One region of the Rahnella contaminans genome, then DNA from elsewhere that is predicted to be linked to it. Evidence: predicted binding sites of a transcription regulator. Region 1 holds the regulator's gene; the other holds the start of a gene.
The links. Region 1 encodes sigma-54, which starts transcription at its own class of promoters, with help from an activator protein. Its sites were predicted from a motif close to GTTGGCACANNTTTCGCTNT; they were not measured.

Region 1 (6,327 bases):
GCCAGTAACAGCCAGCAGGATTCCGGTCCGGCAGGCGCAGGCAAACCGGCCGCGGCGGCGGAAGGCAGTTTTGCCATCAGCGACCACAACGGGCCACACGCGCACATGATTGCCACAGATCCTTCCGGCAAATTCGTGTTCTCTACCGATCTGGGGCTGGACCGGATTTATCAGTGGAAGCTCAACGGTGAAACCGGCGTACTGGAAGCCAACGATCCGCCGTTTATCAAAGCCTCTTCTGAAGGTGCCGGACCCCGCCATTTCGTGTTTCATCCTAACGGCAAAGTCGTTTTCCTGATCAACGAAGAGGCTTCGACGCTGACCAGCTATCGTTTTGACGCCGTAAAAGGCACGCTCAGCGAGCTGCACAGCTTGTCCACGCTGCCGGCCGGTTTCAAAGGCACGAACTTCGCCGCGGGCATTGTGCTGAGCAAAGACGGCAAACATCTGTACGTTGCCAATCGTCTGCACAACAGCATCGCGCAAATCAACGTGACCGGTGAAGGCGCGATGACCTGGAGTGATGAAACCTGGACGCGCGGTGACTATCCAAGAACGCTGACGTTGTCACCGGACGGTAAATATATTTACGCAATGAATCAACGAAGCGATAACATCACCAGATTCAAGGTATCTGGCGAAAACGGCAAGCTGTCATTTGTGGATGACTATGTGGCTGTGGGCAGCCCGTCACAGATGGTGATTGCGCCTTAAGCGGTGCCGCAACAGAAACAAACTGCGTTCACGACGTGTTTTGTTCGTGAACGGAGCCTCGTTGAAACGAACTGGAAGAACAATGGTGAGATTTCCCAATCAACGTCTGGCGCAGTTATTTGATGCGCTGCAAACCGAAACCCTTCCTCAGGATGAACTGGCAAAACGTCTGTCTGTTTCGACGCGCACGGTGCGTGCCGATATTACTGCGCTGAACGAAATCATCGCCGATTTTGGTGCGACGTTTGTCCACAGCCGGGGCAGCGGATATCAGTTGCGCATCGATGATGCGGCGCTGTTTTCGTCGTTACAGCAATCAACACAACGTAAACCGAACCCGACGCCGCGCACCGCCGCTGAGCGGGTGAAGACGTTGCTGATCCGCTTTTTGACCTCAGCTTTTTCATTAAAGCTGGAAGATCTGGCCGATGAATGGTTTGTCAGCCGGGGAACCCTGCAAAATGATATGGCTGAGGTGAGGGAGCATCTGGCGCGCTATCACCTGAATATCGAAACCAAGCCGCGCTACGGCATGAAATTGTTCGGTGCTGAACTGGCGATCCGCGCCTGTCTGACCGATTTGCTGTTCCAGCTGGATGCCGAAGAGCAGGCTAATCCGCTGCTGAAAGCAGAAAGTCTGGAGCCGGAAGCGCTGGTGCCGCTGACGCGTTTTATGCATCAGTTGCTGACGCAGTCTTCCATTCAGCTGACGGATGAAGGCGAACAGTATCTGATCCTCTATTGCGCCGTGGCGATCAAACGCATTACCGGCGGTTATCCGCTGACCGATTTTGATGCCGAAGACGGTGATCCGGCGGTGAAGCAGGTTTCTGTGCGGCTGGCGGCGGAGCTGAAAAATCTGGTTGGTAAGGAAATTCCCGCTTCGGAAGAGGCGTATCTGCGGGTGAATATTGCCGCGCGCCGCGTCCAGCAGATTTTACCGACGGACATTAACGCCGACGACGATGAGTCGCTGGTCGATTACATTCTTTCGTACATCAATTCGCACTATAACTATGATTTGCAGGGTGATAAGCAGCTGCGAGCGGATCTGCTGACGCACATCAAAACCATGATTACGCGGGTGAAATACCAGATTAATATCCCCAATCCGCTGCTGAGCAATATCAAACAGCATTATCCGATGGCGTATGACGTCACGCTGGCGGCCGTTTCCAGCTGGGGTAAATACACGCCTTACACGCTGAGTGAGAATGAAATCGGCTTTCTGGTGCTGCATATTGGCGTCGGGCTGGAGCGGCATTACAACATTGGCTACCAGCGCCATCCGCAGGTGATGCTGGTGTGCGACACCGGCAATTCAACCATCCGTATGATCCAGGCGCAGATTAACCGTAAGTATCCTCAACTGGTGATGAAGCAGGTGGTTTCGCTGCGTGATTACGAGCAGCTGGAGCACATCGACGAAGATTTTATTATCTCCAACGCCCGTATCACCGAGAAGAATAAGCCGGTGGTGGTGCTGTCGCCGTTCCCGACCGAATACCAGATGGAGCAGCTCGGCAAGCTGGTACTCGTCGACCGCACGCGCCCGTATATGCTGGAAAAATTCTTCGACGAAAAGCACTTCATGATCGTCAATGAGCCGATGACACAGGCGGAGCTTTTTCGCCATGTTTGTTCACAGCTTGAAGAAGAAGGCTCTGTCGATCAGGCGTTTTACCCGTCGGTGGTGGAGCGCGAGGAGATTGTCTCGACCATGCTGGGCGAAGGCATTGCGCTGCCGCATTCGCTGGGATTGCTCGCAAAGAAAACCGTGGTGATCACTTTGCTTTCGCCGCAAGGCATTGCCTGGGGCGAAGGGGAAACGGCGCACGTGATTTTCCTGCTGGCGATCAGCAAGGCGGATTACGAGGAAGCAATGGCGATTTACGATTTGTTCGTGACGTTTGTGCGGGAACGCTCGATGAGCCGTTTGCTGAGCAGTGAGAATTTTGAAAGCTTCAAGGCGATTGCTATCGACTGTTTAAGCCGCATTTAATACGGCTTAAACAGTCCGTTAACCCTCAGTCTTCGTCAAAACCTGAATTAATCAGATTTACGACGGCGCTGAGAGCCTGTTCTTCATCGGGGCCGGTGGCTTCGATTTCGATTTTCTGGCCTTTCGGGGAGTCCAGCATCAGCAGTGCGATCACGCTGCTGGCTTCCGCCTCGATGCCTGTGCCGTTGCGCAGCATCACTTCTGACTCAAAACTCTGTACCAGTTCAAATAACTTCATCGCCGGACGGGCGTGCATCCCTAACCGGTTTTTGATTTCTACCGTTTGTTTAACCGTCATGATTTGCGTTTTTCCAGCGTGCGATGGCGGGACTGGACGTTCTTCCCGCGGGAACGGAAATAGTCAGCCAGCTGTTCTGCGATATACACCGAACGGTGCTTACCGCCGGTACAGCCAATGGCGACGGTCAGATAACTGCGGTTGTTGGTTTCCAGCGCGGGCAGCCATTGTTCAAGATAGCTGCGCGTCTGATAGATAAAATTATGTACTTCGGTATGACGGTCGAGGAACGCAGCGACCGGTTTGTCGAGGCCGGTCATCGGACGCAGCTTCGGATCCCAGTGCGGGTTAGGCAGGAAACGCACGTCGAAAACGTAATCCGCATCAATCGGAATACCGTGTTTGAAACCAAAGGATTCAAAGACCATGGTCAGCTCACGTTCGCGTTTGCCCAGCAGGCGCGTACGCAGCATTTCTGCCAGTTCGTGAACGGACATCTCGGAGGTGTCGATGATCAGATCCGCGGAAGAGCGCAAAGGCTCCAGCAAATCGGCTTCTTCATCGATTGCACTTTCAAGGGACAGGTTTTTGCTGGAGAGCGGGTGCAGACGACGGGTGTCGCTGTAACGGCGGATCAGGGTATTACGGTCAGCGTCGAGGAACAGCAGCTGTGGCGAGAAGCTTTCCGGCAGCTGTGACATCGCATGCTCATAAACTTCCGGTGTTTCTGGCATGTTGCGAACGTCAATGCTGACGGCCGCAGACGTATTGCGTTCAACAAGTGTCTGGGCGAGCTGCGGCAACAACACCACCGGCAGGTTATCCACACAGTAAAAACCCATGTCTTCCAATGCCCTTAGGGCAACCGACTTCCCGGAACCGGAACGGCCGCTGACAATCATCAGCACCATGGTGTCACTCCCCTGGCATTCAGTGTTCAGAATTCATTTTCCCGGCGCGCAACCGGGAATCAGTAATTTATTCGTTTTCAGTCATTATCTGGAACAGTTCTTCGTCACTTTGCGCTCCGCGCAGACGACGACACACCCCTTTATCCGCCAGCTTTTTGGCGACTAAAGACAAGGTATGTAAATGGGTTTTACATTGATCTGCCGGAACCAGCAAGGCAAAAAGCAAATCCACAGGCTGATTATCGATAGCGTCAAAAGCGATCGGCTGTTCAAGCTGAATGAACACCCCGACGGCACGTAAAGTGTCTTCTTCCAGCTTTCCGTGCGGAATAGCGATCCCGGCACCGATCCCGGTGCTGCCCATGCGTTCACGGGTCAAAATGGCGTCAAAAATCACCTGCGGTGATAAATTTAGCTGTTTGGCCGCCAGCTCACTGATGATTTCCAGTGCGCGTTTTTTGCTGGCGCAATGAACGCCGCTTTTGGTGCATTCGGCATTAAGCACCGATGTTAATTGCATTGCAGTATCGTTAATCATGTCATCTTCACTTTGGCGCTGTTTCACCCTTAAAGCTATATCGGCTCGTTTCCCGAAGGTCACAAGCCGATGCCCGAAGGTTTGTAGCACAGGGTTGGCTACATGAATGTCAGTGCTGTTTCAGTTTGTCTTTGTGCTTGTTCAGCTGACGGGCCAGTTTATCAACCAGGCCGTCAATTGCCGCGTACATATCCTGATGCTCCGAGGTGGCATGCAACTCGCCTCCGTTCACATGCAAAGTGGCTTCCGCTACTTTCTGCACCTTTTCAACGCTCAACACCACATACACCTGATTTATCCGGTCGAAATACTGCTCAAGCTTGGCCAGTTTCGACGTGATGAATTCTCTCAGGGGATCCGTGATCTCAATGTGATGTCCGGTAATGTTGAGCTGCATAATGTCTTCCTTCTCTGTTGAGGTCAAACTAACTGTTTACGTTGGTTTGAGGGCGGGATGGACAAAGACTCTCGGTATTTGGCGACGGTTCGTCGTGCCACCATAATTCCCTGATCGGAAAGGAGGGTGGCTAACTTACTGTCACTGAGCGGTTTTACAGGATTCTCCGCTGCGATTAATTTCTTCACCAGCGCCCGGATCGCGGTTGACGATGCCTCGCCGCCGCTGTCTGTACTGACATGGCTGGAAAAGAAATACTTCAGTTCGAAAATTCCACGCGGGCTGTGCAGAAACTTCTGCGTCGTCACGCGTGAAATCGTCGATTCGTGCATTTCTACGGCGCTGGCGATATCGGCCAGCACCATAGGCTTCATAAATTCTTCACCCAGTTCAAAGAACGCCTGCTGCTGCTCAACGATACAGCGCGTGACTTTCAAAAGCGTGTCATTACGGCTTTCCAGGCTTTTGATTAACCACTTGGCTTCCTGCAGGTTACTGCGGATAAATTGCCCGTCGCTATCGCTGCGCGCGGAATTGCCCATCGCGGCGTACTGCTGGTTAATCTTAAGACGCGGAATGCTGTCGGAATTCAGTTCTACCGTCCAGACACCTGACACTTTTCGCACCAGCACATCGGGGATCACGTACTCGGATTCACCGGTGTTGATCGATTGTCCCGGACGCGGATCAAGAGACTGAATCAGAAGCATCGCTCCTTTCAGTGTATCTTCTTTTAGCCGGGTTGAACGCATAAGTGCGCGGAAATCATGGTTCGCCAGCAAATCCAGATGTTCGCTGATAATCAGGCGCGCTTCGGCGATGAAAGGCGTATCTGTGGCGTACTGTGAAAGCTGGATCAGCAGGCAATCACGCAGGTCACGCGCCGCCACACCAACCGGATCAAAACGCTGCACACGTTTTAAAACGGCTTCCACTTCGTCCATGCTGACGTTGTCGTCACCGATACTTTCGAGGATGTCGTCAAGGGAAACGGTCAGATAACCGGTATCGTCTACCGCGTCGACAATGGACGTGGCAATCGCGGCATCGGTGTCGGAAAACGGCGTCAGTTCCACCTGCCACATCAGGTAATCCTGAAGCGTCTGCGTGGTTTCACCCTGATAAATTGGCAGCTCGTCGTCACTGTAATCGTTGCCGGTGCCGGAAGGCGTGCCCGCGGTATAAATCTCGTCCCAGGTGGCGTCCAGCGGCAACTCTTCGGGCATGTCTTTCTGCTCGAGCGCTTCGCGGGTATCTAACGCTTCGTTGTCGGTGGCTTCTACCGAATCGATTTCATCATGAAGGTCGGTTTGTTCCAGCAGAGGGTTGCTCTCCAGCGCGAGTTGGATCTCCTGTTGGAGCTCAAGCGTGGACAGTTGCAACAGGCGGATGGCCTGTTGTAACTGAGGAGTCATTGCCAGTTGTTGGCTGAGTCTGAGTTGCAAACCTTGCTTCATATCTTGGTTTTATTTCCGTTGATTACAAACTGAGTAACTTCTGTCAGAGACCTCCCGTCAGACTTTACGT
Region 2 (6,327 bases), on a different contig from region 1:
ACCCAGTGCGATTGACCAGCTGTTATCTCCCTTCGCCAGTAAGCGGTGCAGATACCATGCCTGATGGGCCCGGTGGAAAGAGCCGCTGCCGATATGCAGCCAGACAGACGATTGCGGTTGGTGAGCATTTTTCATCAGATTCTCCACAAAGTGATTATTGATTTGATGTGAGCTTAAGCCCTTTTGGTGGGCTTTTGCTCGATTGCGGTTAATCTAATGGAATATTTGCCCGTTAAATGGGCTTTAGCTCACACATTTCGTGGATCGATGTATTTAGCGATCACGGGAAGAGGCGAAAAACGATAAAATCTCGCCACTGAAAACACCGGCTGGAATGCGCGCATGAGTAAGAACGACAAGAAAATGGATCTGGCTGCACGGGCGGCGTGGATGTATTACGTCGCCGGGCAAACCCAACATGAAATCGCCGAAGCCTTAGGCGTTTCGCGGCAGGTCGCCCAGCGGCTGGTAGCCAGCGCGATCGATAACGGGCTGGTCAGCGTTCACATTTCCCATTCCGTGGGGCGCTGTATGGAACTGGCGGCGCAATTACAAAAGCGTTTCGGGCTGGATATTTGCCAGGTGGTGCCGGGGCAGGGTATGACGCCGTCGGGCATCAGCCACGCCATTGCGGTGGCGGGAGCGCAAGTAATGACGCAGTTTATCCGCAGCGATGAACCGATGATTATCGGCGTGGGTTCCGGGAGAACGCTGAAAGCGGCCATAGACGAACTGGTGGATATAGAAAGACCGCAGCACAGCAGCGTTTCGCTGATTGGCGCGATTGCGTCGGACGGCTCCTGTACCCGTTACGACGTGCCGCTGCTGATGGCGCAAAAAACACAGGGACGCTATTTCATCCTGCCTGCACCCCTGTTTGCCGACGGCGAAGACGATCGCGCGATGTGGTGCAATCATCGTATCTACCGCACGGTCAGTGAAAAGGCCAGTCAGGCCAACGTGACGTTTATCGGTATCGGCACCATTGAACCGGGGTGTCCGCTGCACAAGGACGGATTTATCAGTCTGGAAGAAGTGGAAAAACTCGCGAAAAGCGGGGCCGTGGGAGAAGTGCTCGGGCACTTTATGGGGCATGACGGACAGCGCATCGACAGTGTGCTGAATTCGCGCCTCACCAGCGTCGGACCGCATCCGCATGATGATCAACCGGTGATCGCGCTGGCCGGTGGCGCAGATAAGCAGATTGCTATCCGCGCCGCCCTCGAAGGCCGCTGGATCAACGGGCTTGTCACCGATGAGTCCTGCGCGCAGGCGTTGCTGGTTTAACCCTACTTCTTCACAATCCCCGCGATATCATTGGTGTTCATCAGATGATAATCGCCGTTCATGTCGGTATAGCTGGTCATACCGGTATCGCGGTCGCGATCCGGTTCGCCATGGGCGAAAAGCTGATCGCCGGCTTTGGTATTGATCACGTAATCGCCGGCGCAACCCGTCAATGTCAGCGCCAGAACCACAGCCATCAGGCAGGATAATTTCTTCATTGTTCAGTAGTTTCCCGTTGCAATCATCTGCCCGCATTACAAAACAACCTGCCGCAAGAAGCAAAGGATAAAAATGTCACCAGGCGTAATTGTGTGAACGGAGTGACTGATTTATCACGGCTCATTTTGGTGCACGCCGTTTTGCTATCCTCATTTTCGTCGCTTTTTAGCACCAGCTCAGTGCGGTGTGATCCCGTCGTCGTTTCTGTCAGTTGCCCGTAACGCGGGCTGAGCGCTATCTATACTCACAGAACCCGACACATTCTCAGAGCATTGGAAACACTGGCAGATATTTTGCTTATGTTTCTTACCTTTGATTAAACCTCGGGAAACCTTTCGTCTTTTGGCGTCAGCCGTGAATTTCAAAATCAAGCTTCAGAATTTTCTTTTTAGTTCAGGTTTCTACTCAAACACAGTGCTAAGGATCATGACGATGTCGATGAAATTTATGAAAAGTCCGCTCTCTTTGTTGCTGGCCGGTTGTCTGGTTACCGCTTTCTCCGCGCGTGCGGATATTTTGATTGGCGTTGCGGGTCCGTTTACCGGGCCGAATGCGACTTACGGTGATCAGTACTGGCACGGGGCCATGCAGGCTGCCGAAGACATTAATGCCGCAGGCGGGATTAATGGCGAGAAAATTAAACTGGTCCAGGGCGATGACGCCTGCGAACCGAAACAGGCGGTGGCGGTGGCTAACCGTTTAGTCGATCAGGATAAAGTGCAGGCCGTGGTCGGACATTTCTGTTCTTCCTCCACCATGCCTGCCTCCGAGGTGTATAACGACGCCGGAATTATCGCCATCACGCCGGGCTCCACCAACCCGCAAATCACCGAACGCGGCATGAGTGACATGTTCCGCATGTGTGGCCGTGACGACCAGCAAGGATTAGTGGCGAGCGATTACATCATCGATAAACTGAAAGCCAAAAAAGTGGTCATCATCCACGATAAAGATACCTACGGTCAGGGTCTGGCGGACGCCACCAAAGCGGCGCTCAACAAACGTGGCGTGAAAGAGGTGATGTATGAAGGCCTGTCGCGCGGAGAAAAAGACTTCAACGCGCTGGTGACAAAAATCAGTGCGCAGAAACCAGATGTGGTGTTCTTCGGCGGCTGCCATCCGGAAGCCGGTCCGTTAGTCCGCCAGATGCGTGAGCAGGGCGTTCAGGCGACCTTCTTCTCCGGCGACTGTATCGTTAACGAAGAAATGGTGACCGCAGCCGGCGGCCCGCAATACACCAACGGTATTCTGATGACCTTCGGTAAAGACCCGCGTCTGATCCCTGACGGCAAAGCCGTTATCGATAAATTCCGCGCCGGCAAATTTGAACCGGAAGGTTATACCCTCTATTCCTATGCGTCCGTTCAGGCCATTGCTGCCGCATTCAAAGCCACTGGCGGCAGCGATTCCGCCAAAGCCAGCGCCTGGCTGAAAGCCAACAGCGTCGATACCGTCATGGGTAAAAAATCCTGGGACAGTAAAGGCGACCTGAAAGTCTCTGATTACGTCGTATATAAATGGGATGACAAAGGCAAATATCAGGAAGTGAAAGAATAAAGCTGTTTGACTTGCCATTTTGAACCCGTGTCAGACCGCGCCTTAGCCAGGCGCGGTCACAAAAAGAGACAGCGTATTTATGGATTCTTTCTTCCTGCAACAACTGTTTAATGGCATCACGCTCGGTGCGGTTTACGGTCTCATCGCCATCGGCTACACCATGGTTTACGGCATTATCGGCATGATCAACTTTGCCCACGGCGAAGTGTATATGATTTCCGCCTACCTCTGCGCCATCGCGCTGGCGTTGCTTTCCTTCTTCGGGTTGCACTCCTTTCCGCTGCTGATCCTCGGCACGCTGGTGTTCACCATCGTGGTCACCGGCGTCTATGGCTGGGCGATTGAGCGCATTGCGTATAAACCGCTGCGAAACTCCACACGCCTTGCGCCGCTGATTTCGGCCATCGGTATGTCGCTGATTTTGCAGAACTACGCACAAATCAGTCAGGGGCCGCGACAGCAGGGGATCCCGACCATGCTGGACGGTGCCATCCGCTTTCATATCGGCGAAAGCTTTGTCCAGATGACCTACACCAAGCTGTTCATTCTGGTGGCCTCGCTTCTCGGAATGCTGGTGCTGTCGTGGATTATCAGTAATACCAAGCTCGGTCGCATGTGTCGTGCGGTGCAGCAGGACAGAAAAATGGCTTCAATTCTCGGCATCAACACTGACCGTATTATCTCGCTGGTTTTTATGATTGGGGCGGCGATGGCCGGGCTGGCGGGTGTGCTGGTTACCATGAATTACGGCACTTTCGATTTTTACGCCGGATTTATCATTGGTATTAAAGCGTTCACGGCGGCGGTATTAGGCGGCATTGGTTCGTTGCCGGGGGCGATGCTGGGCGGCCTGATTCTGGGGATCGCCGAAGCGCAGTTCTCAGGCATGGTGAACTCGGATTACAAAGATGTCTTTTCGTTTGGATTGCTGGTGGTGATCCTCATTTTCCGCCCTCAGGGTCTGCTGGGCCGTCCGGTCGTGACGAAAGTGTGAGGGAAATAAAATGACGACACAAACTGCTGTGAGCAGCGGATTTTCGCTTAAACGCTGCCTGCTGGATGCCATTTTCGCCGGGCTGGTGGCGCTGATTATTTTCGGGCCCGTCGTGGGTGTGGTGCTGGACGGCTATAGCTTTACCTTCCATTCCCAGCGGCTTGTCTGGATTATTGCCGCCGTCATGCTCGGGCGCTTTTTACTCAGTGCGTTCCTGGAAACCGCGAACGGGCAGAGAATGCGCGCGCGCTTCGAATCCGACAGCGCCGGCGTGTACGTTCGTCCGCCGGATTACAAAAGCAATCTGCGCTGGATATTGCCTCTGCTGATGGTGCTGGCAGTCTTCTTCCCGTTCGTGGCCACGAAATACATTCTGACCGTGGCAATTTTAGGGCTGATTTACGTGCTGCTGGGTCTCGGGCTGAATATTGTGGTCGGGCTGGCCGGGCTTTTGGATCTGGGATATGTCGCTTTTTATGCCATCGGCGCTTACGGGCTGGCGCTGGGATATCAGTATCTCGGCCTCGGATTCTGGTCGATGCTGCCGCTGGCTGCCTTGATGGCCGCGCTGGCGGGCGCGTTACTGGGCTTTCCGGTGCTGCGTATGCACGGCGATTATCTGGCGATTGTAACACTCGGTTTCGGCGAAATTATCCGCCTGGTGCTGACTAACTGGCTGTCATTTACCGGCGGCCCGAACGGTGTCTCCGCGCCGCCACCGACGTTTTTCGGTCTGGAATTTGGCCGGCGGGCGAAAGAGGGCGGCGTGCCGTTCCACGAGTTTTTCCATCTGACTTACAACCCGAACATGAAGTTTATTTTCATCTATGCAGTACTGGTTCTGGTGGTGTTGCTGGTGCTGTATATCAAACATCGTCTGACCCGCATGCCAATTGGCCGTGCGTGGGAAGCGCTGCGTGAAGACGAAATCGCCTGTCGCGCCATGGGGCTGAACCATGTGCTGGTAAAACTTTCGGCGTTTACGCTCGGCGCTTCAACCGCCGGGATCGCGGGCGTGTTTTTCGCCACGTATCAGGGATTCGTCAACCCGACCTCTTTTACCTTCTTCGAATCTGCGCTGATCCTCGCCATTGTGGTGCTGGGCGGAATGGGCTCGACCCTCGGCGTGGTGCTGGCGGCGTTTGTGCTCACCGTTGCGCCGGAGCTGCTGCGCAGTTTTGCCGAATATCGCGTGCTGCTGTTCGGTGTGCTGATGGTGGTGATGATGATCTGGCGTCCGCGCGGGTTAATCCGTATCAGCCGCAGCGGGTTTACCGTGCGTAAAGGAGTCGCGCCATGAGTGAAGCGTTAGCAGATAACAATATTCTGAGCGTCGAGCATTTACGCATGCATTTCGGCGGCATCAGAGCGTTAAACGATGTGAATCTGGCGGTTAAACGCGGCTCAATTACCGCGCTGATAGGCCCGAATGGCGCGGGGAAAACCACGGTATTTAACTGTCTGACCGGATTCTACAAAGCTTCTGGTGGCAATGTTTTCCTCAATACCCGCCGTCGCACCACCAATGTGATTCAGGTGCTTGGACAGAAATTCCAGCCAGATGACTGGATAAAACCCGCGCAACTGGGTAAGCGGATTTTCTACAAAATGTTTGGCGGCACGCATCTGGTGAACCGTGCAGGACTGGCGCGTACTTTCCAGAATATCCGGCTGTTTCGCGAAATGTCGGTGATCGAAAACCTGCTGGTCGCGCAGCATATGCAAACCAACCGTAATCTGATCGCCGGTGTGCTCAATACGCCCGCTTATCGCCGTGCGGAAAATCAGGCACTCGACCGGGCATTTTACTGGCTGGAAGTGGTGGAACTGGTCGATTGCGCCAACCGGCTGGCGGGCGAAATGTCATACGGTCAGCAACGGCGTCTGGAAATCGCGCGGGCGATGTGTACCGCGCCGGAAATGATTTGCCTCGATGAACCGGCGGCAGGGCTGAATCCGGTGGAAACGCGCACGCTGAGTAAAATCATCCGTTTTCTGCGCGATCACCACGACATCACCGTCCTGCTGATTGAACACGATATGGGCATGGTGATGGACATTTCCGACCACATCATCGTGCTCGACCACGGCGATGTGATTGCCGAAGGTTTGCCGCAAGCCATTCAAAATGATGAAAAAGTGATCGCCGCTTACCTGGGCGCCAGTGAAGATGAGGTCAGCCTGTGAACAATGCGATGCTGGAGTTTCGTGAGGTCGATGTTTTTTATGGCGCGATTCAGGCGCTGCAAAAAGTATCGTTGCAGGTTAAC

Region 2: the regulator sigma-54 is predicted to act here: its motif matches at 1,787-1,806, upstream of GW579_RS00660 (branched-chain amino acid ABC transporter substrate-binding protein).

What each region holds. Positions count from the first base shown of each region.
Region 1 is NZ_JAADJS010000005.1:146,639-152,965, forward strand. It holds gene GW579_RS19885 (lactonase family protein) at 1-714, shown strand, start outside; gene GW579_RS19890 (BglG family transcription antiterminator) at 797-2,716, shown strand; gene npr (PTS phosphocarrier protein NPr) at 2,742-3,014, opposite strand; gene rapZ (RNase adapter RapZ) at 3,011-3,865, opposite strand; gene ptsN (PTS IIA-like nitrogen regulatory protein PtsN) at 3,933-4,403, opposite strand; gene hpf (ribosome hibernation promoting factor) at 4,513-4,800, opposite strand; gene rpoN (RNA polymerase factor sigma-54) at 4,824-6,257, opposite strand.
Region 2 is NZ_JAADJS010000001.1:142,501-148,827, forward strand. It holds gene dalD (D-arabinitol 4-dehydrogenase) at 1-135, opposite strand, end outside; gene GW579_RS00650 (sugar-binding transcriptional regulator) at 343-1,287, shown strand; gene GW579_RS00655 (YgdI/YgdR family lipoprotein) at 1,290-1,505, opposite strand; gene GW579_RS00660 (branched-chain amino acid ABC transporter substrate-binding protein) at 1,939-3,063, shown strand; gene GW579_RS00665 (ABC transporter permease subunit) at 3,143-4,057, shown strand; gene livM (high-affinity branched-chain amino acid ABC transporter permease LivM) at 4,068-5,357, shown strand; gene GW579_RS00675 (ABC transporter ATP-binding protein) at 5,354-6,244, shown strand; gene GW579_RS00680 (ABC transporter ATP-binding protein) at 6,253-6,327, shown strand, end outside.